4 regions of the Kitasatospora sp. NPDC057904 genome follow, and region 4 is predicted to be linked to each of the others. Evidence: riboswitches for the same ligand, from Rfam matches in the RefSeq annotation. Region 4 holds a riboswitch; each other region holds the start of a gene.
The links. Region 4 has a riboswitch for cyclic di-AMP ahead of ACFVSN_RS11630 (transglycosylase family protein). Riboswitches for the same ligand answer to the same signal wherever they lie in the genome.
Positions count from the first base shown of each region.

Region 1: linked by a shared signal. The riboswitch ahead of ACFVSN_RS40250 (M23 family metallopeptidase) and the one ahead of ACFVSN_RS11630 (transglycosylase family protein) in region 4 are both predicted to bind cyclic di-AMP.
Region 2: linked by a shared signal. The riboswitch ahead of ACFVSN_RS22845 (NlpC/P60 family protein) and the one ahead of ACFVSN_RS11630 (transglycosylase family protein) in region 4 are both predicted to bind cyclic di-AMP.
Region 3: linked by a shared signal. The riboswitch ahead of ACFVSN_RS10720 (hypothetical protein) and the one ahead of ACFVSN_RS11630 (transglycosylase family protein) in region 4 are both predicted to bind cyclic di-AMP.

Region 1 covers NZ_JBHVOL010000030.1:58,287-65,489, reverse strand. The annotation lists gene ACFVSN_RS40275 (hypothetical protein) at 1-814, shown strand, start outside; gene ACFVSN_RS40270 (hypothetical protein) at 811-1,593, opposite strand; gene ACFVSN_RS40265 (sensor domain-containing protein) at 1,679-2,437, opposite strand; gene ACFVSN_RS40260 (GNAT family N-acetyltransferase) at 2,538-3,176, opposite strand; gene ACFVSN_RS40255 (hypothetical protein) at 3,219-4,175, shown strand; gene ACFVSN_RS40250 (M23 family metallopeptidase) at 4,233-5,066, opposite strand; cyclic di-AMP (ydaO/yuaA leader) riboswitch at 5,079-5,237, opposite strand; gene ACFVSN_RS40245 (YiaA/YiaB family inner membrane protein) at 5,490-5,780, shown strand; gene ACFVSN_RS40240 (alpha/beta fold hydrolase) at 5,924-6,751, shown strand; gene ACFVSN_RS40235 (TetR/AcrR family transcriptional regulator) at 6,790-7,203, shown strand, end outside.
Region 2 covers NZ_JBHVOL010000009.1:2,311-9,513, reverse strand. The annotation lists gene ACFVSN_RS22855 (NYN domain-containing protein) at 1-1,383, shown strand, start outside; gene ACFVSN_RS22850 (NlpC/P60 family protein) at 1,584-2,621, shown strand; cyclic di-AMP (ydaO/yuaA leader) riboswitch at 2,970-3,123, shown strand; gene ACFVSN_RS22845 (NlpC/P60 family protein) at 3,134-4,258, shown strand; gene ACFVSN_RS22840 (NlpC/P60 family protein) at 4,486-5,532, shown strand; gene ACFVSN_RS22835 (hypothetical protein) at 5,571-6,716, shown strand; gene ACFVSN_RS22830 (glycosyltransferase 87 family protein) at 6,722-7,203, opposite strand, start outside.
Region 3 covers NZ_JBHVOL010000003.1:433,668-440,870, forward strand. The annotation lists gene ACFVSN_RS10700 (TetR family transcriptional regulator) at 1-570, shown strand, start outside; gene ACFVSN_RS10705 (TIGR03618 family F420-dependent PPOX class oxidoreductase) at 597-1,034, opposite strand; gene ACFVSN_RS10710 (alpha/beta hydrolase) at 1,265-2,434, shown strand; gene ACFVSN_RS10715 (MoaF N-terminal domain-containing protein) at 2,554-2,883, opposite strand; cyclic di-AMP (ydaO/yuaA leader) riboswitch at 3,369-3,541, shown strand; gene ACFVSN_RS10720 (hypothetical protein) at 3,543-4,838, shown strand; gene ACFVSN_RS10725 (hypothetical protein) at 4,861-5,445, opposite strand; gene ACFVSN_RS10730 (IclR family transcriptional regulator) at 5,630-6,427, opposite strand; gene aceB (malate synthase A) at 6,631-7,203, shown strand, end outside.
Region 4 covers NZ_JBHVOL010000003.1:656,222-663,424, forward strand. The annotation lists gene ACFVSN_RS11610 (sugar ABC transporter permease) at 1-431, shown strand, start outside; gene ACFVSN_RS11615 (glycoside hydrolase family 13 protein) at 507-2,222, shown strand; gene ACFVSN_RS11620 (LacI family DNA-binding transcriptional regulator) at 2,248-3,267, shown strand; gene ACFVSN_RS11625 (hypothetical protein) at 3,442-3,642, opposite strand; gene ACFVSN_RS11630 (transglycosylase family protein) at 3,927-5,234, opposite strand; cyclic di-AMP (ydaO/yuaA leader) riboswitch at 5,221-5,380, opposite strand; gene ACFVSN_RS11635 (hypothetical protein) at 5,743-6,720, opposite strand.

The DNA of each region.
Region 1 (7,203 bases), on a different contig from region 4:
CCAGCTCGGCACCGCGCTGGCGCCCGCACTGGGCGGCGAGGACGCGGCGGTGCCGTTCGCGGCGGCGCTGGTGCTGTACTTCACCGTCTTCGGCTTCCTGGCCGGCTGGCTGGTGACCCGCCTCGCGCTGCCCCAGGTGCTGACCGACGCGGACCAGGCGCTGGACCTCTTCCTGGCCGGGCAGGACCGCGACCGCCACGGCGACAAGGTCGGCGCGGACGACCTGCGGGTGCGCGCGATGCAGCAGCTCGGGGTGCTGGGCGGCAGCGCGGACCGGCCGGGCGCGCTCGCCGCGCAGCTGCCGCCGTCCGCCGGGTCACAAGCGGCCGGGCCGGACGGCGTGGTGGCCGAGGTCCGTTCGACCGCACGCCGCTCGGCGCTCACCGCCGACCAGGTGCGGGACCTGTACGCGGACGGCTCGGAGGGCCGCCGGATCCAGGCGCTCGCGCTCATGCAGGGCGATCCTGCGCTCGCCGACCTGTCGAGCGTGCTGGACGCGATCGAGCGCCCGCGCTCGGGCTTCGAGCAGTACCACGCGCTGCTGGCCGCGCGGGGCCTGCTCTCCGGGCTGCCGGGCGCGGAGGCGCAGCGGCTGCGGGACGCGGTGGCCGGGCAGTTGATGCTGCCGGACGGCATTCCGTACGGCTCGGACCGGAGTTGGCTGGCGGAGAAGATCCTGTCCCGGCTGGAAGCGATGGCCGGTCCGCAGGCCCCTGTGTCCGTACCCGCTTTCGTGCCCGCGCCCGCTTCTGTGCCTGCTTCCGTTCCTGCGGTCGTTCCGCCGCGGCAGGCGGCTCCGGGGGACGGCTCCTAGGCGGTGCGGCCGGCCTCGCGGCGGCGGCGGTCGGCGGCCCGCAACGCGAGGACGCGGCGGGTGTGACCGTCCCCGGCGCGCGGGAAGCGGCGGATCTCGCTGGCGACCCGGCGCTCCCCGAGCGCGTACCGCAGGGCGTCGAGGTGGCCGCAGGCGCGGCCGCGGCCGTCGTGCAGCGGGTGGACGAGCACCTCGCCGTCCGGGGAGGTCACCCGGACCAGCTCCACCAGGGCGTCCAACTGCCGTGCCGGAGCGAAGCGTTCGGGGTAGGCGAAGAGCAGGTAGCCGCTCAGGGTGAGGGCGAAGGTGCCGTCCGCGAACGGCAGTCGGGGCAGCGCGGCGGCCACGTACCGCTCCGGGTGGGCGGCGGCGTCGGCGACGTACAGGCGGCGGGCGCGGTCCCAGCTGCGCAGGTAGCGGTCGGGCGGGAGCAGCCGCGCGGACAGGTACAGCTCGGGGCGGGTGGTCATGGCGGCGGCCATCGCGGCCCGGGCGGCGAGCGCGTGGGCGGCGACGGCGGGCGGGGGCAGGGCGTAGGCCGGGTCGGCGGCGATCACGCGGCAGCCGAGGGCGCGGGCCTCGGCGGGGAGACCCGCGGCGCCGCCGGGGCAGTCGAGCACCGGTCCCGGCAGGGCGGCTAACCGGGCCCGGGTGAGGCCGAAGAGCGCGCAGTACTCGTCCAGGGGGCGGGAGGTGACCAGCGGGTCCGGGTCCACGGCCGGGTCCGCGGCGCGGCCCGGGTCTGCGGCCGGGTCCGTGGCTGGAGTGTCGTCGGCCACCCGGTCATCGCAACACGGGCCGGCCCCGGCCGCATCCGGAGCGTTCCGGGGCGCGGTCAGGGCCGGGAGGGGCTCGCTCGGCGGGTCAGCGGCCGCACAGGCCCTGGATCGCGGCCCGGTTGACGTTGGTCAGGCTGCGGACCAGCTGTGCGGTGAGGAAGACGATCACGATGCCGGCCACCGACACCGCGGCGATCTGCCCGGCGCCCTCGACGAAGTAGACGTGCTCGACGCCCTTACCGTCCGTGTAGTCGAACACCTTGTAGCCCCGCCACGAGGTGAAGGTCGGGAAGACCCAGTGGTAGAGCGGGTAGAGCGCCATCGTCCAGCCGACCAGCAGGAACACCAGCGTCATCGCGAAGCTGAACACCGCCCACGGGAACATGACCACCTGGTACAGCACGCCCTTCCACCCGGCCGCGTCCGCCAGCCGCGCGGTGATCGCGCCCCACGTGCCGGGACGGCTCTGGCGCACCGGCGCCGGTCCCGGCACGTCCAGGCCGAGCATGCCGCGGGCCCGGGAGCGCTCCAGCCGGCCGAAGCCGCGGGCCGCGACCGTCAGCCCGGCCAGGACGGGCAGTCCGAGGGCGGTCACGAAGGTGCCGACGCCGAACGAGAAGAGGATGACGGCGACGGCGAAGCCCACGAGCCCGACCGGCAGCCCGGTGAGGGCGTAGCCGACCTCGCGGTAGTAGTGCGCGGAGAACGGCGCCCGCCAGAACGGCGGCGGTTCCTCGGTGCGGCGGGCCCGGGCGGGGCGGCTGTCGTCGGTGCGCTCGCCGGTGCGGCCGTCGTGGCCGTCCAGGACGTCCCAGTCGCGGTCGTGTGTGGTGAAGCTGCTCATGTCCCGGCCCCTGCCCGTCTCGTTCCCCTGCTGACGGTTCCATTCTTGTGGGGCGGGGTGGTCCGGCGGCATCCGGAGGCCTGGCGGATCCGGGGTGGGGTTAACCCCCCGTACCCGCCGTTCCGCTCCCCCGCCACTCGTCGGCGAGGAGCGAGTACAGGTACGAGTCGGACCAGACACCGCCCTTGAGGACGTCGTGCCGGACCCGGCCCTCCCGCTGGAAGCCGAGCTTCCCGAGCACCCGGACGGAGGCCGCGTTGTCGACGTCCACGGAGGCGGCCAGCCGGTGCAGGCCGAGGTGGTCGAAGGCGAGGACGCACAGCAGCCGGGCGGTCTCGCTCCCGTAGCCGTGCCCCCACGCGTCCCGGCGCAGCACGTACCCGAGCTCGGCCGACCGGTACGGGCCGAGGGTGAGGGCGGCCTGGCCGATCGGCGCGGCGTCCGCCGGGTCGTCGGCTCCGGCGTCGGCTCGGGGTGCGGCGTCGGCTTCGGCTTGGGGTTCGGCATCGGCGCCGTGGAGGGTGACGGCCAGGCGGTAGGTCTCGCGTTCCTCCTCCATCGCCCCCTCCAGGTAGAGGGCGAGCTGGTCCGCGCAGGCCTCGCGGTCGCGCGGCTCGAACGGGAGGTACCGCGTGACCTCCGGGTCGCCGAAGAGCGCGTGCAGCGCGTCCAGTTCCTCCGGGGTGTGGTGGTACTCGCGGATGGCCAGCCGGGGGCCGGTGAGACGTACGGGGACCATGGCTGCCGACCCTACCCCCGACCAGCGGTTACCGTTCGAGCTATGAACGACGAAGACCTGCGGCTCGCCCCGCGCACCAGGGCCGCCGACCTGCTCGCCTGGGCGGCGGCGGAGGGCCGCACCCCGGTGGCCGAGGCGCCGCTGCGCACGGTGCTGGCGCTGCTGGAGCTGGGCGAGGGCAGGATGCGCGACGGCTGGCCCGAACTGACCTCGGACGCCGTGGAGCACCTGCTGTACGAGCGGCTCCACCTGTACGTCCAGCCCGCCCCCGACGAGGACCCGTTCGCGTACGGCGAGGCCGTCCGGCTGCTGGTCGACCACCAGCGGGCGGCGAAGCGGCTCAACGCCAAGCGGCAGGAGCGGCTGCACGCCGAGGCCGAGTGGCAGGGCGAGGTCGCGGCCGGGCTGCTGCGCCGGGCGGACCTGGTGACGTGGCCCCGGCTGTACGCGGTGCTGCTGCGCGCGCACGGGGTGGACGTCACGGACGGGGCCGCGGTGCGGGACTGGCTCGCCGGGTTCCTCGAACTGGCCGAGGAGGACCGGCTGGACGCGTTCGCCGCGCTGGCCGAGGCCGGGTGGCTGGACGAGCCGGACGAGCAGGGCTGGGGCCCGGGCCGGGTGCTGTCGGTCGGCATGGCCACGGACGGTGCGCGGCGGCTGCTGGAGCAGGGCCTGATGCGGCGCAGCTACCGCAACCTCGCCGAGCTGAACGCGCTGGGGCGCCCGATGCCGGACGAACTGGCCGGGGACTTCGGGCAGTTCGAGGACGCGGCGGTGCAGGCGGCGCTCGCGCTGTGCGGCGAGTGGACGGTGCCGGGGCTGCCGCGGCTGCTGGTCGAGGAGTTCCCCGAGCTCGCGCCGGAGCCGGGGCCGGCGGAGATCGAGGCGTACCTGGCGCAGCTGCCGCAGGCGTCGGAGCCGTCGGAATCGCCGGAGCCGTCGGAGCCGTCGGAATCGCTGGAGTCGCCGGAATCGTCGGAGCCGTCGGAACGGGACTGATGCGGAAGGCCCCGGCCGGCGACGGTCGGGGCCTTTCCCGTTTGCGTTGCGCGGCGGCTAGGGGTTCAGGCCGCGCTGCTGGAGCCAGGTCTCCGGGTCGACCGGGGCGCCGCCGCCCGGGCGGACCTCCAGGTGCAGGTGGGGGCCGGTGACGTTGCCGGTGGCGCCGACCTTGCCGATCTGCTGGCCGGAGGTCACCGTGCCGCTGCCCTTGATGATCGAGGAGAGGTGGCAGTACCAGATCTCGGTGCCGTCGGGCAGGGTCTCGACGATGCGGTAGCCGTACGCGCCGGACCAGCCGGCCGAGGTGATCGTGCCCTGGCCGACCGCGAACACGGCGGTGCCGGTGTCGGCGGCGAAGTCCAGGCCGGTGTGCAGGTGCGCCCAGTAGCGGGCGCTCTGGCCGTAGTGGGCGCTCAGGTTGTAGTCGCGCACCGGCAGCGTGAGGGCGGCGGCCTTGGCCTTCTCGGCGTCGTCGGCGGCCTTCTTCGCCTCGGCCTCCTTGGCGGCGGCCTTGGCCTGGGCCTCCTGCGCGGCCTGCACGCGGGCGCCCTCCTCGGCGGCGGTGCGCTGGCCGTCGGCCTGCTGCTGGATGCGGGCGGCGAGCGCGAGGCCGGGGTCTGCGGCGAGCGCGACCGGGGCCTCGTCCGGGGACTCGACGGCGGGCGCGGCGGCCGGGGTCGCGGAGGCGAAGCCGGTGGCGCCCAGGGTGGCGGCGACGGCGGTGACGCCGAGCAGCGGGGAGGCTCCGCGGGTCTGACGCGGCATCCGGTGGCGGTTGGCCTCGGCCTCCGGGGCCGGGAACTCGTCCCCGGCCGGACGGGGGTGGTCGAGGAGCTGGGTACCGGCGGCAGGGCCGGCGGGCTGTGCCGGGGTGTGCGTCGACGCCACGGAGGCGTGCTCCTTTCCTTCCTTCGCGCCTACCGGGTTAGCTGACGGGTTCGGAGCAGGAAGGTCTCCTACGGCCGGGCCGGGGCCCCGCCGATTCACCCCAAGGAACGTGGTTCCCCGGCTCCCTGACCTGCCCGGAGGCCGGCCGGCGGGATTAGGCGACGGCGCACGGTGCCGTCTGGGTACGGCGTTTCGACCGCGCTGCGTTATCAAACGTTAATCCTAGGGCGCCCTGATTCCAAGCCATCCGCCCGGGACGGCCGACAACCGGGCGGGTGCCTTGCGCCCTATGACTGATTTGCGGCTCTTACCCACCCCTGGCACTACTTAACGTGATTGGGCATCACCGAACGACGGCCCGACCAGGCCCGTCTGAGTACTCCTACTCATGTGCGGCGGCCGGACCGCCGCCATCCTGGCGCCATGAACGCACCGATGCAGTCACGCACCACGGCCGCGTACTACCTCCAGGCCGTGCTCTCCTTCGCCCTGTCGGGCACCGCCCTCGCCCTCGGGATCGCCTACCTGCCGGTCGGGGCCTGGACCCGGGCCTTCCTCGGGATCGGCCTGCTCTACACCGTCACCTCCTCCTTCACGCTCGCCAAGGTCATCCGGGACAAGCAGGAGACGAACGAGATCGTCACCCGGGTGGACCAGGCCCGGCTGGAGAAGCTGCTCAGCGAGCACGACCCGTTCAAGGTCGAAGGGACGTGAGGGGGCGGGGTGCCGGTCGGCGCGGACGGCCTCCTCACATCAGAGCGGGCCGATAGCTTGACGGCTAAGGCTATTAGCCTTAGCTTTATGGCTATCGGCAGCACCGCCGATGCCACCGCAGCAGCGGACCGAGGAGGCCCACCATGAACGGCACCACCACCCCGGACACCCAGTACCTCGACGTTCCCGGCGGCCGGATCGCCTTCGACGACACCCGGAAGGGCGACGGCACCCCCGTCGTCCTCCTCCCCGGGATGCTCGACAGCCGCCGCTCGTACCGGCGCCTCGTCCCGCTGCTCGCCGCCGCCGGCCACCGCGTCATCACCATGGACCTGCGCGGCTTCGGCGAGTCCTCGATCGCCTGGGACGACTACGCGCCGGGCGCCATCGCCGCCGACGTCCTCGCCCTGCTCGACCACCTCGGCATCGAGCGGGCCGTCCTGGCCGGCAGCTCCTACACCGGGGCGACCGTCGTCAAGGTCGCCGGGGACGCGCCCGAGCGGGTCGCCGGGATCGTCCTGATCGACGCCTTCATCGAGAACCTCCCGCAGAACGCCCTCATGCGCGGCGTCGTCCACGCCATGGGGACCGTCGTCATCCACTGGCCCGCGTTCTGGGGCTTCTACCACCGCAAGCTCGCCTACCCGGGCGCCAAGCCGGCCGACTTCGACGCGTACGTGGCCGGGCTCGTCGACTCGCTGCGCACCCCCGGCCGCAGGACCGCCACCCGCGGACACGTCCGCGGCGACTCCTCGCCCGTCGGCTGGACCGCCGCCGTGCGGTGCCCGGCGCTCGTCCTCATGGGCGCCAAGGACCCCGACTTCCCGAAGCCGGAGGTCGTCGCCGACCGGCAGGCCGCGGCGCTCGGCGCCCGGAAGGTGATGATCGACGGCTCGGGGCACTACCCGATGGCCGACAACCCGCAGGCCGTCGCCGGTGCCCTGCTGCCCTTCCTCACCGAGATCGCCTGAGCCTCCTCCCCCGGATCACGACACAGAGAGACCGAGCCATGCCCCGAGTCGGACTGACGCCCGAGCAGGTCGTCGACCACGCCCTCGCCCTCATCGACGACCAGGGACCGGACGGCCTCACCCTCGCCGCCGTCGCCACCCGGGCCGGCGTCGCCACCCCCTCCCTGTACAAGCACGTCAGCGGCGGCCTCACCGAACTGCGGCGGCTCATCGCCGTCCGCGTCACCGAGGAACTGGCCGCCCGACTCGCCGACTCCGCCCTCGGCCGCAGCGGGGACGACGCCGTCGCCGCCGTCCTCCGCGCCTACCACGCCTACGCGACGGCGTACCCGCACCGGTACAACGCCCTGCCGCAGGCCCCCCAGGCGGACGACGACCTCAACGCGGCGGCGGCCCGGCTGGTGGGGGTGATCGTCGCGGTCCTGCGGGAGTACGGCCTCGACGGCTCCGAA
Region 2 (7,203 bases), on a different contig from region 4:
GCCGGGGCGGCGGGGGCCGCCGACGGTGCCGCCGCGTCCGGAACCGCCGCGGACCCGGGCGCCGGCCGTCCCGCCGAGAAGCTCGACCGGCCGCTGCCGGAGGGCGTGCGCCGGCGCGTGGTCGGCCTGGCCGCGGACGCGCTCGGCGGACTGCCGCCCGCCGAGCTGCCGCAGAGCCTGCGTCAGTACGCCAAGTTCACCCCGGCCCGGCGGGCCAAGTACGCGGCCACGGCGATCGCGGCGGCGCTGGAGTCGGAGCCGGCCTTCCGGCTGCGGATAGCGGAGCGGCTGCGGCTGGGCCAGCCGGACCTGGTGAAGGCGCTGGAGTCGGGCAGCGTCCCCGGCGCCGCCGATCCGATGGACGTCGCGGCCGCCGCCTACCTGGTGCGGTCGGCGGGCTGGAGCTGGCTGGTCGCCGAGGCCGGCGAGGAGGCCGAGCGGGCCGGCGCCGAGGGCGCGGCCGCGGAGGCGGCCCGGCTGGTGGAGAAGCTGCAGGCCGAGCTGGCCGAGGTGCGGGCCGGGGCGCGCGCGGACCTGGACCGGCAGCGGGCCGAGTCCGAGGACGTCCGGCGGGAGGCCGACTCGCTGCGCAAGAAGGTGCGTTCGCTGGAGAGCGACACCCGCCGGGCGCAGGCCGAGACCCGTCGGCTGGCCGGTGAGCTGGAGGCGCTGCGCGCGCAGGCGGCGACCGAGCGCAGTGCGGCCGAGAGCGAGGCACGGCGGCTGCGGCACCGCGTCGGCGAGCTGGAGACCGCCGCCGAGCAGGGCCGCCGTTCGGCCCGCGAGGGGCGCAGCGTGGAGGACATGCGGCTGCGGCTGCTGCTGGACACCGTGCTGCAGTCGGCGCAGGGGCTGCAGCGCGAGCTGGCGCTGCCGGTGTCGCAGATCCGCCCGGCGGACCTGGTGGAGGCGGTGGTGCCGGGTTCGGCCTCGCCGCACGACGTGGCCCGGCGCGGGCTCGCGGAGGACGATCCGGCCCTGCTGGACCAGCTGCTGGCGATCCCGCAGGTGCACCTGGTGGTGGACGGCTACAACGTGACGAAGACCGGCTATCCGACGCTGCCGCTGGAGCAGCAGCGGCTGCGGCTGCTGGGCGGGCTGGCGATGCTGGCCCAGCGCACGCAGGCGGAGGTCACGTGCGTGTTCGACGGGCAGGACCTGGACGTGCCGGTGATCATGGCGCCGCCGCGCGGGGTCCGGGTGCGCTTCAGCCGGACCGGCGAGACGGCGGACGAGCTGATCAGACGCCTGGTGCGGGCCGAGCCGCAGGGCCGTCCGGTCGTGGTGGTCTCCGCCGACCGGGAGGTCGCGGAGGGCGTGCGGAAGGCCGGCGCGCGCCCGGTCGCCTCGGTTCTGCTGCTGAACCGGCTGGCGCGGCCCTGATTCCGTGCCGATGGGGATGACGGCCGCTCAGCGTCCGGTTTGCGGTGATGTGCGGATTCGGTGAAGCGGCGTGGGGGCTCGGAGTTCACGCCTTTGGGGGAGTGGCGCAATGCCTGGATGTTCACTAGGGTCTGGCGTCAAACCTATTTTCCGGATTTCTCACCCGAACCGGTGAGTCCATGGAAGAAGGAGCAGGTCCCTTGGCCTCCCACCGCCGTCCCAAGCAGCCGAGCCGCGCGCGGGTCTCCGTGCTCACCGCTGCTGCTGCGACCGCGGTCGCGCTCTCCGCCCAGGTGGCCGCGCACGCCGCGCCGCAGCCGAACAAGACGGACGTCAAGGCGCAGATCGACGAGCTGCAGCAGGAGCAGGAGCAGGCCGCCGAGAAGTACAACGGCGCCAAGGAGCGGGCCGACCAGCTGCGCAAGCAGGCCGACCAGCTCCAGGACCAGGTGGCCCGCGGCCAGGAGCAGATGACCCAGCTTCAGACCGGCCTCGCCGGCGTGGCGGGCGAGCAGTACCGCACCGGCGGCATCGACCCGTCCGTCCAGCTGATGCTCTCCTCCGACCCGAACAACTACCTGGCCAAGGCCTCCAGCGTGCAGCAGGCCACCGCCACCGAGACCGACGCGCTCAAGGGCCTGCTGGACCAGCAGCGCCGCCTGGACCAGGAGAAGGCCGAGGCCGCCGCGGTGCTGGCCTCCCTGGACTCCACCACCAAGGACCTGAACCAGTCCAAGGCGGACGTCAACGCCAAGCTCAAGCAGGCCCAGGACCTCCTCAACTCGCTCAGCGCCTCCGAGCGCGCCGCGCTGAAGGCCCAGCAGGCCCAGGACGACCGCGCCTCGCGCGGCACCGACCGGGTCGACCTGAGCAGCCTGCCGCCGGCCAGCGGCTACGCGGCCGTGGCCGTGGCCAAGGCGATGAGCAAGCAGGGCTCGCCGTACGTGTGGGGTGCCGTCGGCTCCAGCACCTTCGACTGCTCGGGCCTGATGCTCTGGTCGTACGGCCAGGCCGGCGTCTCGCTGCCGCGCACCTCGCAGGAGCAGGGCCACTACGGCACCCGGGTGCCCTCGCTGGACCAGGCCCAGCCCGGCGACCTGGTGATCTACGGTCCCGACATGCACCACGTCGCGATGTACATCGGCAACGGCATGGTGGTGCACGCGCCGCACACCGGCGACGTCGTCAAGGTGATGAAGGCCGACGCGATGCCGATCAACACCATCCGCCGGGTCTGACCCGCCGACACGCCGCGGGCCGGCGCGACGGCCCTGTGATCCGCGCCACCTCCCGAGCGGGGGTGGCGCGTTCGCTTGAGCGCGTTTCCCTGCGTTTCGCCGCGTTCGCGTGACAAGTGATCAGCCTTGCGTGCTGCTGCGATCACCTTCTGTCATCTTCACAAAAGAACTTGGTTATTCTTCCGCCTTTTTTCTGACAAGGATTTGAACCGATCACGGTTCAGTTACTAGGGTCGTGACCCGGACCACCGCACTGTCGATCGCCCAGCCAGGGTGGCGGCGGTGGTTCCCGCCGAGTTCGTGAAGCAGCGGGACGGGTCGAAGCGACCGTCCGACAGGGGAGCCCAGTGACAGGGGGCGCTGTGGAGCGGAGCCGGGGAACCACGTTCCTCCGGGGTGAATCGGCGCCAGGTCGGCCGGTGGAACGGCCGTGAGGCGTCGTAGGGCATGCTTCCGGCCCGAACCCGTCAGCTCACCCGGTAGGCGGACGTAGGAAGAAGGAGTCCGCCTTCGTGGCGTCCCATCGTCGTCCCAAGCCCGCCGGCCGTGCCCGAGTTTCCTTCCTGACCGGAGTTGCCGCGGCAGCCGTCGCCCTCTCCGCGCAGTCCGGCGCCCACGCCGACCCCGCGCCGACCAAGGACCAGGTCAAGGAGCAGGTCGACCAGCTCAACGAGCAGGCCGAGGTGGCGACCGAGCAGTACAACGCCGCCCAGTCCAAGCAGCAGGAGCTGCAGAAGCAGGTCAGCGGCCTCCAGGACCAGGTGGCCCGCCAGCAGGAGCAGGTGACCGACCTCCAGGGCGGCCTCGCCCAGATCGCCGGCGAGCAGTACCGCAACGGGGGCATATCCCCGACCGTCCAGCTGATGTTCTCGTCCAAGCCGGACAACTTCCTCAGCCAGGCCGACGCCCTGAACCAGGCCGGCAGCACCCAGAAGGGTCAGCTGAAGGAGCTCCAGGACCAGCAGCGCAAGCTGGACCAGGACCGCACCGAGGCCCAGGGCAAGCTCGCCGAGCTGGACGCGACCACCCAGCAGCTGAAGGCGTCCAAGGAACAGATCCAGGGGAAGCTGACGGCCGCCCAGAACCTCTTCAACACCCTGTCCGAGCAGGAGCGCCAGGCCATCAAGGCGGCCGAGGACAAGGCCGCCGCCGATGCCAAGGCCAAGGCCGACGCCGCGAAGGCCCAGCAGGCCGCCGCCGACCGCGCCTCCCGCGACAGCAGCCGCACCGACCTCGGCTCGGCCCCGTCGTCCTCGCCGGTCGCCAAGCCGCCGGCGGCGGGCAGCTCGCGCGGTGCCGCCGCGCTGTCCTACGCCGCCACCAAGATCGGCAGCCCGTACGTCTGGGCCGCCACCGGCCCGAACTCCTTCGACTGCTCGGGCCTGATGGTCTGGGCCTTCGACCAGGCTGGCGTCTCGCTGCCGCGCACCTCGCAGGAGCAGGCCGGCGCCGGGACCCGGATCGGCACGGACCTCTCCCAGGCCCAGCCCGGCGACCTGCTGATCTTCTTCAACGACGCCCACCACGTCGGCATCTACGCCGGCAACGGCCAGGTGCTGCACGCGCCCAAGCCGGGTGCGAGCGTCCGCTACGAGGCGGTCACCAACATGCCGCTCTCGTCCATCGTGCGGGTCTGATTCCCCGCTCGGCTTCCCGCAGGCCCGGCCCTCCTCCCCGGAGGTCCGGGCCTGCGGCGTTTCCTTTCCTCGGACTGGTGTCCGATTAAGGGTCAAATATTCGGGTTGGGAGAGGTTTGGACTCGGTTGCCCGGACTCGCTAACGTCTGCCACCGGACTCCCGCTCCAGGACCGCCCGCTTGGGTGCGGCGGCGGGACCGGTCCGCAGGATTGGAGCAGCCGCCGCCATGCCCGTGCACCGCCGTTCCCAACTGCTCGCCCGTGCGCTGGTGCTGACCGCGGCCGCCACCACCGCCCTGGGCGTCACGACGGGCGGCAGCGCCCAGGCCGCCCCCGGCTCCCCGGACGCGCCCAGCCGCAAGGACGTCAAGGCGCAGGTCGAGCAGCTGTACAACGAGGCCGAACAGGCGTCGGAGAAGTACAACGCCGCGCAGGAGGCCCAGCAGCGGCTCCAGGGCGAGACCACCGTCCTCCAGGGCGAGATCGCCGCCGCCCAGGACCAGCTGAACCAGCTGCGCGGCGACCTCGCCACCGTGGCCGGCGCCGAGTACCGCTCCGGCGGCATGGCGCAGACCGTCCAGCTGATGCTCGCCACCGACCCGGAGGGCTACCTCGCCCGCGCCCGGACCCTCGACCAGGCGACCGAGCGGCAGAACGAGACGCTGCACGAGCTGGTGACCCGTCAGCGCGGGCTCGACCAGCGCCGCACCGAGACCGCCGCCAAGCTCGCCGAGCTGGACCAGGCCCGCCGGACGCTCGCCGACAGCAAGCAGGAGATCCAGCAGCGGCTGGCCAAGGCCCAGCGGCTGCTCAACAGCCTGGGCGCCGCCGAGCGCTCCCGGATGGCCGCGCAGGACGCCCAGGAGGCCGAGCAGCGCGCCACCCGCGGCACCGACCGGCTGGACCTCGGCACCACCCCGCCCGCCTCCGAGCGTGGGGCGGCGGCGCTCGCGGCGGCGGTGCGGATGATCGGGTCGCCGTACGTGTACGGGTCCACCGGCCCCCGCGCGTTCGACTGTTCCGGTCTGATGTACTACAGCTGGCGGCAGGCGGGAGTGAGCCTGCCGCGCACCTCGCAGGCCCAGGCCTACGCCGGCCAGCGGGTGAGCCTGTCCGAAGCGCGACCGGGAGACCTGGTGATCTTCTACCGGGACATGCACCACGTCGGCATGTACGCCGGCGGCGGGGTGATCGTGCACGCCCCGTACCCGGGGGCCAGGGTGCGGTACGAGAGCGTCAACGCGATGCCCGTCGCGGGGGTGGTCCGGCTCTGAGCCCGACCCCGTCCGGACCGGACGCGATACGGCCCTGCGTGCTGTCCCGGCGCGGCGCCCTGCTGCTCGCCGCCGGAGGGCTGACCCAGCTGTCGCTGCCGCCCGTCGCCCCCGCGGTGGCCGGCCGGGGGCTCGGCGGGGCGGACGAGCGGACCGAGGTGGCGGCGGTGCTGGACGAACGCGCGCGCGAGCTGTCGGCCACCACCGGACTGCCGCTGACCGCCGGCTACCGCAACCTCGTCGTCTCCCCGGGCACGGACCCCGGCCGGCTGACCGTCACGGCCGACCTGGACGTCCGGGTCGCCGGCTACGACGAGTACCCCGCCGTCTACCCCCGCCGCCTCACGCTGACGCGGGCCGACGGCTGGCGGGTCGAGCGCGAGGACGCCGCGAGCGGGCCGCCGGCGCTCTGGGACTTCGGGACGGGACGGTCCGCGCGCGGCGCGCAGTGCCTGGTGCTCGGCCTCGCCGCCGGACCGGACCCGGCCGGGCCGGTCGCGATCGGCGACCGCGCCGTCCCCGCGGTGAGCGCGGTCTGGGGCACCGGCTGGGCGGGCCGACTGCTGCTGGAACTGCCCGCCACCGAGCCGCAGTTCGCCCGCCTGCTGGAGGCCGATCCGGCCGGCTGGACGGGCATGGCGGCGGTCACCGTGGCCGCCCCCGGCGCGCCCTCGCACACCCCGGCCGACCGGGTGCTGATCAACCCCGAGGCGTTCGGGCGGCTCAGCGACTTCGGCCGCCAGGTGGTCGTCACCCACGAGACCACCCACGTCGCGACCCGGGCCGACACCCGGGCCTGGACGCCGCTGTGGCTCTCCGAGGGCGTCGCCGACTGGACGGCCTACCGCGACTCCGGCCGCACGCCCCGCCAGATCGCCCCCGAGCTGGCCCGGGACGTGGCCGCCGGAAGGGTGCCCACGGCCCTGCCCGCCGACCGCGACTTCGCCGCGGGCACCACCGGCATCGCCCAGGCCTACGAGCAGGCCTGGCTCGCCTGTCGGCTGATCGCCGCCCGCTTCGGCACCGCCCGCCTGGTCGCGTTCTACCGCGCGGTGGGCGCGGCGGACGGCGCGGGGGAGGACCGCGACCAGCGGATGGACCGGCTGTTCCGGGCCGAACTGGGCCTCGGGAAGGACGAGTTCACGCGGCTGTGGGTGGCCGAGGTGGCCGCTCTCAACGCCTAGGGCGGCTAACGCCCGGCCGGGGTGTTGGGCCGGTCGATCCCGTCGAGCAGGTCCTGCTCGTAGGCGATGCCCGGGCGGACCGGGTAGGAGCCGGCCGGGACGGGCTCCGGCTGCGTCAGCACGACGGTCGGCGGCAGCCGGTCCGTGCCCCGCGTGGAGCGCCAGAGGCGGACGCAGGACAGGACCGTCGCCGCCAGCAGGAGCAGGTTGCGCGCCGACAGGACGGCGATGGCCGCCGGGTCGCTCGCGAGGACCTGGGTGAACATCAGCGGGAATTCGAGCAGCGTGAGCGGCGCCGCGAGCAGGATCAGCAGTGCCACCGGCCGCTGGCTGCTGCCGCGGACCGTCAGGCAGACCGCCGCGACGCCGATCAGCCAGACCAGGTACTGCGGACTGATCACCCGGCTGGTGACGGTGAAGATCAGCAGCGCGGTCAGCGCCGCGTCGTACATCGTGGCCGCGTTGCGGCGCTTGGCGGTGTAGCGCC
Region 3 (7,203 bases), 220 kb from region 4:
GACATCGCCCGCACCGCCGCCGCGCTCTTCGCCGAACGGGGCGCCGAGGCGACCACCGCCGAGGAGATCGCCAACGCCGCGGGCATCTCGCTGCGCACCTTCTACCGGTACTTCTCGGTCAAGGAGGACGCCGTCGCCCCACTGCTCGCGGCCGGCGGGCGGCGCTGGGTGGAACTGTTCGCGGAAAGCTCCGCCGACCTCCCGGTGCGCGAGGCGCTGGAGCGCTCGGCGGTCGCCTCGCTGACCCCGGCCGACGAGCCTGCCGCCGAGGCCATGCACTGGACCCGCAGCCTGCTGCGCGACCCCCGTCTCGCGAGCACCTGGCAGCGCGTGCACGCCGACTCCGAGGAGCGGCTGCGCGGCGTCCTGGCCGACCGCTGCCCGGAGGGCGCGGACGCGCTGGAGATCCGCCTGGCCGCCGCTGCGGCGACCGCCGCGATCCGGGTCGCCCTGGAGGAGTGGGCCCTCTCCGACGCCCCCGCGACGGGCCCGGGTTCACCTCAGGAGCTGGGCGCCCGCTGCATGCGCGAACTCACCGGGGGGCTGCGACTGTGGAGCCGGGTGCCGTGAGCCGGGTGCCGTGAGCAGGCTGTGCGTCAGTGGTCCTCGAAGGCCGCGGCCGGCAGGGGTTCGACGCCGACGACGCGGCGGATGCGGGTGGGCTCGATGAGGACGGTGACGCGCCGCTCGCCGGGGATCCGCCACTCGTAGCGCTCCGCGCCGAGGTACTTGCGGGCGAGATCGTCCATCCGGCGGTCGGCGCGCTCGCCGGTCACGAACCCGACGGCACGGCCGTGGATCTGGACCCGGTCGTACGGATCGGCCAGGTCGGCGTTGGAGAGGCAGACGCGCGGGTCGCGGCGCAGGTTCCGCTCCTTCGTGCGGCCGATGGCCGTGTTGAACAGGACGAGGTCGCCCTCCAGGTCCACCCACATCGGGGTGACGTGCGGGGCGCCCTCGGCGTCCGTGGTCGCCACGTACCAGATCCGCGGCTCGCGAACCCGAGCCCGGATCTCCTCGTTCCAGCCGCCCACCGCGCCACCTCCAGGGATCCCCGATCACCTGACGTTCTATCAGGTTCGGCTCGGCGAGATGACAACTTTCAGATGACAGATTTCAAACTCTGTTATCTGAAAGTTGTCATCCGTCACCCGGAACCCCGGCCCGCTAGGGTGGAAGATCGCGTCCCGACGGGGAACCGGGGAGGTGCCCCGGATGTCCTAGCGGCGGGGGCGTGAGTTCGAGGCGTGGGAGCAAGTAGGACATGGGTCTGACGAGCCACAAGGTGTTGGCGCTGACCGTATTGATCGCCGTCGTGATGATGGCCGCCACGGTCTGGCTGTGGCCCAGACTCGCGAGGAAGACCTGGCAGGCGGTGCTCGGCCGGATCGGCACGCTGCTCGCCACCCAGTTCACCGTGCTCGCCGCGCTCGGCCTCGTCGCCAACAACTACTTCTCCTTCTACAGCAGCTGGGACGACCTGCTCGGCACCGGCGGTGACAACGGCCCGGTGGTGATCCACAACAAGGCGGACGCCTCCGGCCGCCTGCTCGTGGAGACGATCGGCCACGCCTCCGTCCAGGGCGGCGGCGCGATGGGCCGCGAGCCCGCCAAGTCCGGCGAGATCCGCAAGGTCCGGATCGACGGCAAGCTCACCCGGCTGTCCACGGAGGGCTATGTCTACCTGCCGCCGCAGTACTTCCAGCCCGAGTACGCGCAGCGCCAGTTCCCGGCCGTGATCGTCAGCACCGGTTTCCCCGGGCAGGCCGAGAACCTGATCACGCGGTTCAACTACCCGGGCGCGGCGCTCAAGCTGCTCCAGGAGGGGAAGATGCAGCCGACCGTCATGGTCCTCATGCGTCCCTCGCCCGCCCTCCCGCAGGACACCGAGTGCGAGGACATCCCCGGCGGCGCGCAGTCCGACACGTACTTCACCAAGGACGTCCCCTCGGCGATCCAGGCGAGCTTCCGGGTCTCCGCCGACCCGCAGGCGTGGGCCTTCATGGGCAACTCCACCGGCGGCTACTGCGCGGTCAAGCTCGCCATGCGCCACCCGGAGGTCTTCCCGACCGCCGTCTCCCTCTCCGGCTACTACCGTGCCGCCGAGGACCCGACCACCGGCGACCTCTTCGGCGGCAGCCGGCAGCGCCGGGACGAGGCCGACCTGATGTGGAGGCTCAAGAACCTGCCGCAGCCCAAGGCGGCCGTTCTGCTGGCGGGCACGAAGCAGGGTGACGGCGACTACAAGCACGACACCGAGGCGTTCATTGACGCGGTGCAGAGCCCCGGCCCGATGAAGGTCTCGTACAGCATGCTGGAGACCGGCGGCCACAACTTCGAGACGTGGAGCAAGCTGCTGCCGTCCTCGCTGGAGTGGCTGTCCGAGCACCTCAAGGTCCCGAACCAGCCGGGCCAGCCGGCCCCCGCAGCCTGAAGCCGGCCTTCGTAGGCTGACAGCCGGTTCCCGCGGCCGGATGGTCCCGGCGGTCCGACTCGCTGCAGCCGGCCGGCTCCCGCAGCCCGACGGTCGTCGGCCTCGCGGACCGGCCGGCCTCAGGCCACCCGCTCCAGCGTCCCCGTGTGGAGCTCGCCGACCCGGCCGCCCTCGCCCTCGAAGGTCCAGAACGCGCGCACCGTCAGCCGGACCAGGTCCATCACGTGGCTGACGGTGATGCCGCTCTGCTCCGTCCAGCTGACGAAGTACACCTCGGGCGCGACCTCGGCGACGTGGAGCGCCACGTCCTCCCACTGGCCCGCCGACTCGCCGAGGCCCTCCCAGCGCAGCCGCTTGCCGTCGGCCGAGTAGGCGTTGCGGAAGGCCGCGCCGTTGTCGGCCCGGAAGAGGTAGGTGCGGCCGGCGAAGGCGGGCAGGGGCGCGGTCATGGTGCGGCGGTTCCTCGTCTCTGCGGGAGGGGGCGCGGTGCTCTTGTGCACGACGGTGGATGTCGGACCTCCAATTTATCCGATCGGGCGAGCTCGCACGCCACTGCCAGTGAAGACGCACCCCCGTCACCGTCACCACGCAGGGCCCGCCAGGGCACCGCCCACCATCGGGTGACACCGGCACCGGCACCGGCACCGCGACGGCCGGCGGCACCCGGCTGCTCGGCGGGCGCGACCGCCTCGAACCCGCCGGGGCGCCGGACGCCGGGGTCCGGATCGGTGCCCGGCTCGCCCGAACATCAACGGCCCGCCGGGATGCCGGCCAACTGATCCACTGCGCACCGTAGTTGATCGACACGACTGTGAGCTGCGCGACAACCGGCCGAGACGAGTTGTCCGTTCACGGACCGACTGCCTAGCCTGCAACGGCGTCCGCCCTCGCGGACCCCGCCGCCGGGACGCCGAGTCCCGTCCACCCGACGGCGGGCAACCGAGCACCACAGCGGACGGGAGCGGGGGAACCAAGGTCAGCGCCACGACCCGGCACGCCCTCGCGCGTGCCGGCCGCGGCTTGGGGTGAAGCCGTTCCCACCGGCGGCCGGGCGACCTCTCAGTCCGAACCCGACAGCTCACCTCGCAGGCGTCGCAGAGGACACCCCATGCACAAGCCTGCCCGGCGCCCCGCGCCCCGCCACGCCCGCCCGTCCCACCGCGGCCGCACCGCCGCCCTCGCCGCCACCGGCGCGCTCGCCATCACCGGCGCCGGCCTGTTCGGCCTCCAGTCCGCGCCCGGCGCCCAGGCCGCCACCGGTCCGACCGTCACCCAGGACCGGCTCGCCCCGGCCACGATGGTCGCCGGCCGGGCCGCCACCGCGACCCTCACCGTCCACTCCTCGTCCTGCTTCACCGCCAAGACCGTCGGTGTCGGCGTGCGCGACGCGGCCGGCAACAACCTCGACTTCCCCGGCAACGCCAGCAATGTGCCGATCTGCCCGTGGAGCTACACCTTCACCAGTGGCGCGCGTGCTCTGTCGGCCGGCACCTACACCCAGTTCGGGTTCTGGCAGGACTTCGGCGGCGCCTGGCACAACCTGCCGTCGCAGCAGCTCGTCGTCTCCAGCTCCCCGGCCCCGACCACCACCCCGTCGGCCATGCCCACCCCCACCCCCACGCCCACCCAGGCACCCACGCAGGCACCCACCCAGGCACCCACGCAGACCCCGAGCGCCACCGCCACCCCGAGCACCCCGGAGCCGTCCTCCCCGATCGCCGGCAAGTCGCTGACCTGGTCCGACGAGTTCAACGGCCCGATCAACTGGGGCCAGCGCTGGGTCGGCGACAAGAGCACCGCGTACAAGTACGGCAACCACAACCCGGACGACAACAAGCTCGACTGGCTGGACCCGAACAACGTCAGCGTGGCCAACGGCGTCGCCACCTTCACCGCCACCCCCGGCAGCAACACGCTGGAGAACGGCAAGCAGTCCTGGAACACCGGCTTCCTCACCACCGAGGGCTCCAGCGAGGGCTTCCAGGTCAAGACCGGCGACTACGCCGAGACCCGGGTCAAGCTGCCGGCCGGCTCCGGCGCCTGGCCGGCCCTGTGGACCTGGAAGAACGGCAACGGGGAGATCGACTCCTTCGAGTACCACCCCGACAACCCGAACCTCCTGGAGCTGACCAACCACGTCAACCCGGGCAACTTCGACTACTACACCAACGCGAGCGCCGTCGCGAAGGACCAGTGGGTGACCATCGGCACGTACTACGGCGCCACCTCGGTGGACTGGTACGTCAACGGCGTGAAGGTGTTCTCGGACGGCAAGGGCGTCGGCGCGAACTTCTCGGCGTACCTGATCCTCAACCTGTCGGTGTGCGCGGGGCAGTACCACCCCGCGCCGCAGGGGACCGCCCCGATCACCTTCGCCGCCGACTACGTCCGCGTCTACCGGTAACCGCACCGGCACACGGTAGCCATCAGCCGGCAGCCGTCTCGACGACCCTGATGTCGAACGGCTGCCGGTTGTTGCGCGGGTGCCGGTCGTCCGGGCTGATCACCGTGACCTTCCCGCCGGTCAGCAGGCCCGTATGCGCCATGGGGGAGATCCGCACCGTGACGAGCGCGGTCGCGCTGCGTCCCTCGGGCAGGCCGGGGCCGAAGGTGCAGCGCACCTCGCGGCCCAGGAACGCCTCGCAGTTCTCGGGGAAGTACGGGCCCACCGCCGTCACCTCCTCCGGCAGGGTGACGATCACGGTGAAGGGCGAGGCGGTGGTGTCCGGGCCGAGGTTGGCGACGAAGGCGTGCACGGTCGTGGTGCCGCCGGGCGGCGCGGGGCTGGGGTCGAGCCGGACGACCTCCAGGTCGGAGTCGGACAGCGCCGCGGCCCGGCTCGCCGGCGCGAGCTGCACTGCCGGACGGGGGTCGGGCCGCTGCCCGGCCCACGACGGGTCGGCGGTCAGCGTCGCCACCGCGCAGCCCGCCGCCACGGCCACCGTCAGCCACGTCCCGCTCCGTGCCGCGTTCCCCGTCCTGCCGCGAAGCCTCTTGCGCCTGCGCTCCATCGCCGTTCACCATGCCCTCGTGCTCGGGCCGCCTGCGCTGTCGCGGGCCGCGTCCGCACCAGGGTGGCCGAGCGGCGGGCGGCCGTCGCCGCGCCCCGCCCTCCGTCCGCTCGAACGGAGGAACGCGTGCGCAGGAAGTCGACCAGTCCGACTTCCTGCGCATGACACCTCAACTGACCACCCATCAGGGTGCGAGGACCTGTCCGAGCCGGGCCGCGATCTTGTGCATCACCGGGACGAGCGAGGCCGCGCCGTCCTGCTGCTCCAGCGCCCGGATGCGGGCCTCGGGGCCGGAGACCGACAGCGCCGTCGGCGTCGGCGCGCCCGGGACGGCGAGCGCGATGCAGCGCACCCCGATCTCCTGCTCCTGGTCGTCGACGACGTACCCGCGCTCGCGCGCCTCGGCGAGCTGGTGCAGCAGCTCCTGCGGGTCGGTGACGGTGTACTCGGTGTGCGCGGGCAGCGTGTTGGGGCCGAGTATGGCGCGGGCCTCCTCCTCGGGGAGCTGGGCGAGCAGCGCCTTGCCGACGCCGGTGCAGTGCGGCTGCACCCGCCGGCCGACCTCGGTGAACATCCGCATCGAGCGGCGCGACTGCACCTGCCCGACGTAGACCACTTCGCCGCCCTCCAGGACCGCGAGGTTCGCGGTCTCGCCGGTGGCCTCCATCAGCTCGGCCAGGTAGGGGCGGGCCCAGCTGCCGAGCAGGCGCCCGGCGGTCTCGCCGAGCCGGATCAGCCGGGGGCCGAGGGTGTAGCGGCGGGCGGTGTCCTGGCGGACGTAACCCTGCTGCACGAGGGTACGTACCAGGCGGTGGATGGTCGGCATCGGCAGGCCGGAGGTGGTGGAGAGCTCGCTGAGCGTCGCCACGCCGCCGGAGTCGGCCAGCGCCTCCAGGAGCTGGAAGGCGCGTTCGACGGACTGCACGCCGCCGCTCGCGCGGTCGGCGCCCGTCGTCGATGCTGTGTCGGGGGTCGCAACCACCGGCGTTCCCTTCGCTGTCGGGGAGGAGTAGAGTCCCGGCGATCACATCAACAAACCGTTGAAATTCTGTATCGCGGAAACTAGTCTCCACCTTACAGAATCGAATGCGCCGACAGGTGGGTTCGGATCAAGGAAGTTCCCCAAAGGAAGCTCCCACCGGAGCTCCCTTCGCCAGGCTCAACCGTCTTAGGAGTGTCCTGCTCATGGCCACAGATCAGGGACCCGGCGTCTCCCCCGCCGCTCCGGTCGTCACTGTCGCCGGTCCGCGCGTCCACCGGGCGGAGGAGGTGCTCACTCCGGAGGCGGTCGCCTTCGTCGTCGGCCTCCACCGCGCGTTCGAGGGCCGCCGGCAGGACCTCCTCGCCCGGCGGAAGACCCGGCGCGCCGAGATCGCGCAGGCGGGCACGCTCGACTTCCTCCCGGAGACCGCCGACGTCCGCGCCGGCGACTGGAAGGTCGCCGAGGCGCCGCGCGCCCTCCAGGACCGCCGCGTCGAGATCACCGGCCCCACGGACCGGAAGATGGTCATCAACGCCCTCAACTCCGGCGCGCGGATCTGGCTCGCCGACTTCGAGGACGCGACCTCCCCGACCTGGGAGAACGTCGTCAGCGGCCAGGTCAACCTGATCGACGCCTACGAGGGCCGGATCGACTTCACCAGCGACGCCGGCAAGGCCTACACCCTCAAGCCCGCCGCCGAACTCGCCACCGTCGTGGTCCGCCCGCGCGGCTGGCACCTCGACGAGAACCACCTGCTCGTCGACGGCGTCCCGGTG
Region 4 (7,203 bases):
TGCTCGACGGCTACACCGGTCTGATCCTGGTCTACTCGACCACCACCGTGCCGTACTGCGCCTGGCTGCTGAAGGGCTACTTCGACACCATCCCGGTGGAGATCGACGAGGCCGGCCGGGTCGACGGGCTCAGCCCGATCGGCACCTTCTGGCGGCTGGTCCTGCCGCTCGCCCGCCCGGGCCTGGCGGTGGCCGCGTTCTACTCCTTCCTGACCGCCTGGGCCGAGGTCGCGTTCGCCTCCACCTTCATGCTCAGCTCCGACAAGTACACGCTGGCCGTCGGCCTGCAGACCTTCGTCAGCGAGCACGACGCCCAGTGGAACTTCATGGCCGCGACCGCGGTGCTGATCGCGATCCCGTCCTCCGTCTTCTTCTACCTGGTGCAGCGACACCTGGTCACCGGCCTGACCGCCGGCGCCTCCAAGTCGTAACGCCGGCACACGCCGGCACTCGACAGCACCCGTCTCAGCGCTCCTCGCTCCTCTATTCTCCGAGGGATTCCGTCCATGACCCAGAACCTGGCCGACACCTCCCGGCCCGCCGCCGACACCGCTCACGAGGCGGCCGCCCTGGCTCCGGTGACTGGCAGCGCGTCCAGAGGCTGGTGGCGGGACGCGGTCATCTACCAGGTGTACCCGCGCAGCTTCGCCGACTCCAACGGCGACGGCATGGGCGACCTGCCGGGCATCCGCAGCCGCCTGCCCTACCTGCGCGACCTCGGCGTGGACGCCGTCTGGCTCTCGCCGTTCTACGCCTCCCCGCAGGCCGACGCCGGCTACGACGTGGCCGACTACCGCGCGGTGGACCCGATGTTCGGCACCCTGCTGGACGCCGACGCGCTGATCCGCGACGCCCACGACCTGGGCCTGCGGATCATCGTCGACCTCGTCCCCAACCACTCCTCGGACCAGCACGAGTGGTTCCAGCGCGCCCTGCGGGACGGCCCCGCGTCCCCGCTGCGCGAGCGCTACCACTTCCGTCCCGGCAAGGGCGAGACGGGCGAACTGCCGCCCAACGACTGGGAGTCCATCTTCGGCGGCCCGGCCTGGACCCGCACCGAGAACCCCGACGGCACCCCCGGCGACTGGTACCTGCACCTGTTCGCCCCGGAGCAGCCCGACTTCAACTGGGAGAACCCGGCCGTCGCCGACGAGTTCCGCTCGATCCTGCGGTTCTGGCTCGACATGGGCGTGGACGGCTTCCGCATCGACGTCGCCCACGGCCTGGTCAAGGCCCCCGGCCTGCCCGACCTCGGCGGCTCCGACCAGCTCAAGCTGCTCGGCAACGACGTCATGCCGTTCTTCGACCAGGACGGCGTGCACGAGATCTACCGCAGCTGGCGGGGGATCCTCGACGAGTACCCCGGTCAGCGGATCGGCGTCGCCGAGGCTTGGACCCCGACCGTCCAGCGCACCGCCAACTACGTCCGCCCCGACGAGCTCCACCAGGCCTTCAACTTCCAGTACCTGGGCACCGACTGGGACGCCGCCGCGCTGCGCGAGGTGATCGACGTCTCGCTCGACTCGATGCGCCCGGTCGACGCCCCCACCACGTGGGTGCTGTCCAACCACGACGTCACCCGGCACGCGACCCGCTTCGCCAACGAGCCCGGCCTCGGCACCCAGATCCGCACCCCCGGCGACCGCGCGCTCGGCCTGCGCCGGGCCCGCGCCGCCACCCTGCTGATGCTCGCGCTGCCCGGCTCCGCCTACGTCTACCAGGGCGAGGAGCTCGGCCTGCCGGACGTCACCGACCTGCCCGACGAGGTCCGCCAGGACCCGTCCTTCTTCCGCCAGGCCGGACAGGACGGCTACCGCGACGGCTGCCGCGTGCCGATCCCGTGGTCCGGCACCGAGGCGCCGTACGGCTTCGGACCGGTCGCTGGCGGGCCGTCCTGGCTGCCGCAGCCGGCCCAGTGGGCCGAACTCAGCGTCGAGGCGCAGACCGGCGACCCGACCTCCACCCTGGAGCTCTACCGCAGCGCGCTCGCCGTCCGCCGGGCGCAGCCCGACCTGGGCGCGGGCACCGGGGTCGAGTGGCTGGACGCCCCGCAGGGCACGCTCGCCTTCCGCCGCGGCTCCATCGTCTGCACGGTCAACGCGAGCGGCGAGCCGGTGCGCATACCCGCCCCGGGCACGCTGCTGCTCGCCTCGGCGGAACTGGTCGTGGACGGCGGCGAGACGGTGCTCGCACCGGACAGCACCGGCTGGTGGGCGGTCTGACGTGGTTGCAATAGGCTCTGGGACCGTGACTACGGCGCGACTTTCAGACATCGCGGCGCAGGCGGGGGTCAGCGAAGCCACCGTCTCCCGCGTACTCAACGGCAAGGCGAACGTCTCCGCCGCCACCCGGCAGACCGTGCTGGCGGCCCTCGACGTGCTCGGGTACGAGCGGCCGACCCGCCTGCGCCAGCGCAGCGCCGGGCTGATCGGGCTGATCACGCCGGAGCTCAGCAACCCGATCTTCCCCGCGCTCGCGCAGGTCATCGAGCAGGTGCTCAGCCGGCACGGCTTCACGCCGGTGCTGTGCACCCAGACGCCCGGCGGGTCCACCGAGGACGAACTGGTCGAGATGCTGGTGGACCGGGGGGTGGCGGGCATCGTCTTCGTCTCCGGTCTGCACGCCGACTCCACCGCCGACCACGACCGCTACGCCCGGCTGGCCGGGCGCGGGGTGCCGTTCGTCCTGATCAACGGCTTCAGCGAGCGGATCGACGCGCCGTTCATCTCGCCGGACGACCGGGCCGCCATGTGGATGGCCGTCCAGCACCTCGCCGAGCTGGGGCACGAGCGGATCGGGCTGGCGGTCGGCCAGAGGCGGTACGTGCCGGTGCTGCGCAAGATCGAGGGCTTCACGGCCGCGATGCGCACCGTCCTCGGGCGGACGCAGGAGGAGGCCGAGGAGCTGGTCCACCACACGCTGTTCAGCGTCGAGGGCGGGCACGCGGCGGCGGGCGCGCTGCTGGACAAGGGGTGCACGGCGATCGTGTGCGGCAGCGACATGATGGCGCTCGGGGCGATCCGGGCGGTGCGGCAGCGGGGGCTGTCGGTGCCGCAGGACGTGTCGGTGGTCGGCTTCGACGACTCGCCGCTGATCGCCTTCACCGAGCCGCCGCTGACGACGATCCGCCAGCCGGTCGAGGCGATGGCGACGGCGGCGGTGGACGCGCTGCTGGAGGAGGTGGGCGGGAACGCCGCCCAGCGCGGGGAGTTCATGTTCCAGCCGGAGTTGGTCATGCGCGGCTCCACGGGGGCCTGCGCGCGCTGAGGCCGGTGACGGCCGTGTGAAGGGCCCCGGAGGGCGGTTGCTCTCCGGGGCCCTTCGGCGTGCCGTGCCGGGCTGTGCCGGGCTTGTGCTGTGCTGTGCCGGGCTGTGCTGTGCTGTGCTGGGCTTGTGCTGCGCCGTGCTGGGCTGTGCCGCGAGTGCCGTGCCGGGCCGGGGTCAGCCCTCCTGGACGGTCGGGCGGTCGGCGGTGACGCGGTGGCCGTCGGCGGCGTCGCCGGTGCGGGTCTCGGTGCGGCGACCGCGGGCCAGGTAGTCGCGCAGGATCAGTTCGACGGCGTCCTGGGGACTCTTGGTGCCGGAGAGCATCATCGCGTCGATCGCGAGGTTCGCGTCGAGCGTGACGGTGACCTGGGCCATGGGTGACTCCTCCTCGGGTGCAGAGCAGCAGCATGCCCGCTGGGCCGGGGTTTGACCACGCGAATGCTCCGATGCGCGGAGCCGCGGGTGCGCGCCGGGGGGAGGCGGCACGGACTTCGGAGGCGGGTACGCCGAAGCCCCGGGGAGAGCGACCAGTCTCTCCCCGGGGCGGTGGGCGGGTGACAGATAACAGATGATGAAATCTGTCATCTGTTATCTGTCATCTGTTCGCTGTCATCCGCGATCCGTCACCCGTCCCCGGCGGGACGGTTCCGGAAGGATCCTCAGACGCGGCCGGCGAAGTCCGGCGCCCAGTTGGCGATGGTCTGCAGGCGGACGCCCGAGCTCGGGTTGGCGGCCTCGACGTACTGGCCGCCGCCGATGTAGATGGCGACGTGGTAGACGCCGGAGTCCTGGCCGTTGTTGGACCAGAACAGCAGGTCGCCCGGCTGCAGGCTGTCCAGCGAGACATGGGTGCTCGCGGCGGCCTGGTCGTTGGCGACGCGCGGGATGGAGATGCCCGCGGCGCGCAGCGCGGCCTGGGTGAGGCCCGAGCAGTCCCAGCCGCCGTTGCCGGTGCCGCCGTAGACGTACGCCTGGCCGACCTGCGCCTTGGCGAAGCTGACCGCGGCGGCCATCGAGCCGGTGACGGCCGGGGCCGGGGTCTGCGCCTGGGCGGAGGGCTTGGCGGCGGGCTTCGAGGACGGCTTGGCGGCCGGGGTCTGGGCCTCGGCGGCCGGCTGGGCGGTCACGGCGTTCCCGGCGGAGGACTGGCCCGGCTTCTGCGAGCGGTCGAACCAGTTGAAGTCACCGGACTGGCCGGCCGGCGCCTGGGCGGAGTCGCCGAAGGACAGGTGCTGGCCCGGGTAGATGGTGTCCGGACCGTCGGTCAGGGTGCCGCGGTTCAGCTCGTACAGGCGCTGCCAGCCGCCCTTGACGTTGTGCTTGTCGGCGATCGTGGACAGCCAGTCGCCGGCCACGACGGTGTAGTCCGAGGCACCGGCCTGGGTGGTGCCGCCCTGGGTCCAGTCCTGGCGCTTCTGCGTCCAGGTGCCCTTGGCGGAGTCGGCGGCGGCCGGGGCCTGTGCCTGGTCCTGCGCCGGGGCGGCGGGCTTCGGGGCCGGCTTGACGGCCGGGGCGGCCGGGGCGGCCTTCGCGGTGCTCGCGGCGGCGGAGGTGTCGACGGCGGCCGGGGCGCCGCCCGCGGTCAGGCCGGCCTGGACGGAGCACACGGGCCAGGCGCCGGGGCCCTGCGAGGCGAGGACCTTCTCGGCGACGGCGATCTGCTGGTCCTTGGTGGCCTGGTTGGCCTGCGGGGCGTACGAGGTGCCGCCGAAGGCGGCCCAGGTGCTGGAGGTGAACTGCAGGCCGCCGTAGAAGCCGTTGCCGGTGTTGATGCTCCAGTCGCCGCTGCTCTCGCACTGGGCGACCTTGTCCCAGGTGGCGACGGAGGCGGCGGAGGCGGTGCCGGAGGTGAGGCAGGGGATGGTGAGGCCGACGCCGGCGACGCCGAGGGCGGCGATCACGCGGCGGGTGCGGCTGGACAGGCGAGTGCCGTTGGTGGGCAGCATGAAGACGCGGTCCTCTCCCACGCCTGCGAGGTGAGCTGTCGGATTCGGGCCGGAGTTGCCCGGCCGCGCTGTGGCGCGGCTTCACCCCTAGCCCAGGACCGTTCCGTGGATCGGTCCGGGGCGACTTACCTGTGGGTCCCCCGCTCCTGCCGTGGTGCGTTTTCGCGCTTCCAGCGCACCCGACGGCAGGACTCGGCGTTGCGGATGTGCTGGGTCCGTGTGGTCACGAACGGGGAGCACGTTAAGCAGACTTAAGTACGAACTGCAAATACCTGTGATGCGCATCACGGATTATGGAAAGCCGCCAAGAATTTCCTTCTCCAAGATCGAAAATGATCGTTTTCTCGCAATAAACCTGCGGATGTGCACAACTGTCAGGCTCTCAGGAATCGCATGACGGGCGGTCACCCGATCGCAAACAATCACAGAACGGACATCTCGCGCATTCGGCTCTTAATTCCCTTACGCCGCAAGCCGAAAGGGCCCGGAGCGCGGTCGCTCCGGGCCCTTCCGTACGCGTTGTCGGCGGTTACTCGCCGGCGGCCTCCCCGGTCGCCCCGGAGGCCGTCCCGCCGGCCGCGTGGGCCGCGCGGGAGCCCTCGGAGGCGGCCTCCGCCGCCTCGGCCTCGGCCTGGGCCTGCGCGGCGGCCAGGGCCTCCGCGGACGGCGCCGGCAGCGCGGCCAGGTACAGCGAGGCGATGAGCTGGCCGACCGTCTGGTAGGCGCCGAGCGGCGCGGCGGACGGGCAGCCGGTCTCCTCGGCGGCCGTGGCGAGCAGCTCGGAGTCCGCCTCCGGGCCGATCACCAGCGGGGCCAGCGCGGGGCGCTGCGAGCCGGTCTCCTTGAGGTGCGCGACGGCGGCGGCGACCGAGCCGGGCACGTCGAGCGCGGCGGGGACGACCGGGACGGCCAGGCGGGCGGCCAGCAGCACGCCGGTGATGCCGGCGGCGGCCGCGGCGTCCTCGCCGCCGACGGTGGTCAGCACGACGCCGTCCGCGGCGGTCGCGATGGCGAACAGGCGGGCGCGGTCGGCGCGGGCCAGCCCGGCCTCGGACAGGCGGACGTGGACGGCCTCGGCCAGCAGCGGGTGCGGGCCCAGCACGTCGGTGACGTGCGCGCCGTACTCGGCGGCGAGTGCGTGGAGTTCGGGCAGGAAGTCGTGCGGGCCGGGCACCAGGGGTACCAGGATCGGTGCCGGGACGCCGGCCTCGGCGGCGGCCGCCAGCAGCTCGCCGATGCTGCGCTCGGTGCCGTCCGCGCCCTCGGTGCCGTCGCCGGGGAGGTAGCCCACCGCGGTCTGGACGCCGTTCTGCTCGCTGCGGACGATCGAGAGCAGCTCCTCGACGACCGAGTGGGACTCGGGCCCGGCGGTCGCGGGCACGGCGAGCACCAGGGCCGGGGAGCCGGACGGGATCTCGGGGCGCTCGGGGCGACGGTGGCGCCCCCGCGCACGGGAGCCTGGAGTGCGAACGGGCAGTGGCGCGCCCGGGATGGCTGCGGTGCTCATGGCGGAGATCGTAGGACATCGGCCCGTCAGGGCTGCAGTCGGCTGCCGTGCCGGTTTCGCGCGAGCGTGGTGTGCGCGGCGCGCGGAGCTCCCGCGTGCGCGGGTCGATGAGCGGTCATTAGGTCATATTCCGGACATACCTGGCCCAACCCCCGCGCGTCCGCCGGTATCTCCTGGAGACGTGTCCGGTGGGGCGTCACGTTGCACCTGTGGCGCGTGAGATGTCTCACAGTCGACGGGCGGTCTGACGGAGGGTCACGAGTGCGCGACTCCCGGCTTTCGAAGATCAACATTTAGCGGGGAGCCGCTCACGGCCGGTTATCGGAAGCGGGCCGGTTCGGTCGGCTATGTCCGTTTACGTACCGTCAGGAGAAGGGTCCGTGAAGAGTTCAGGTCGGCCGGTGAAAGGCCTCGTGCACCTGCACCGTCTCGTGCTGATGCACGTGCACAAGGGCTATCATCGCGTCAAGTGAGGCGTTGTGC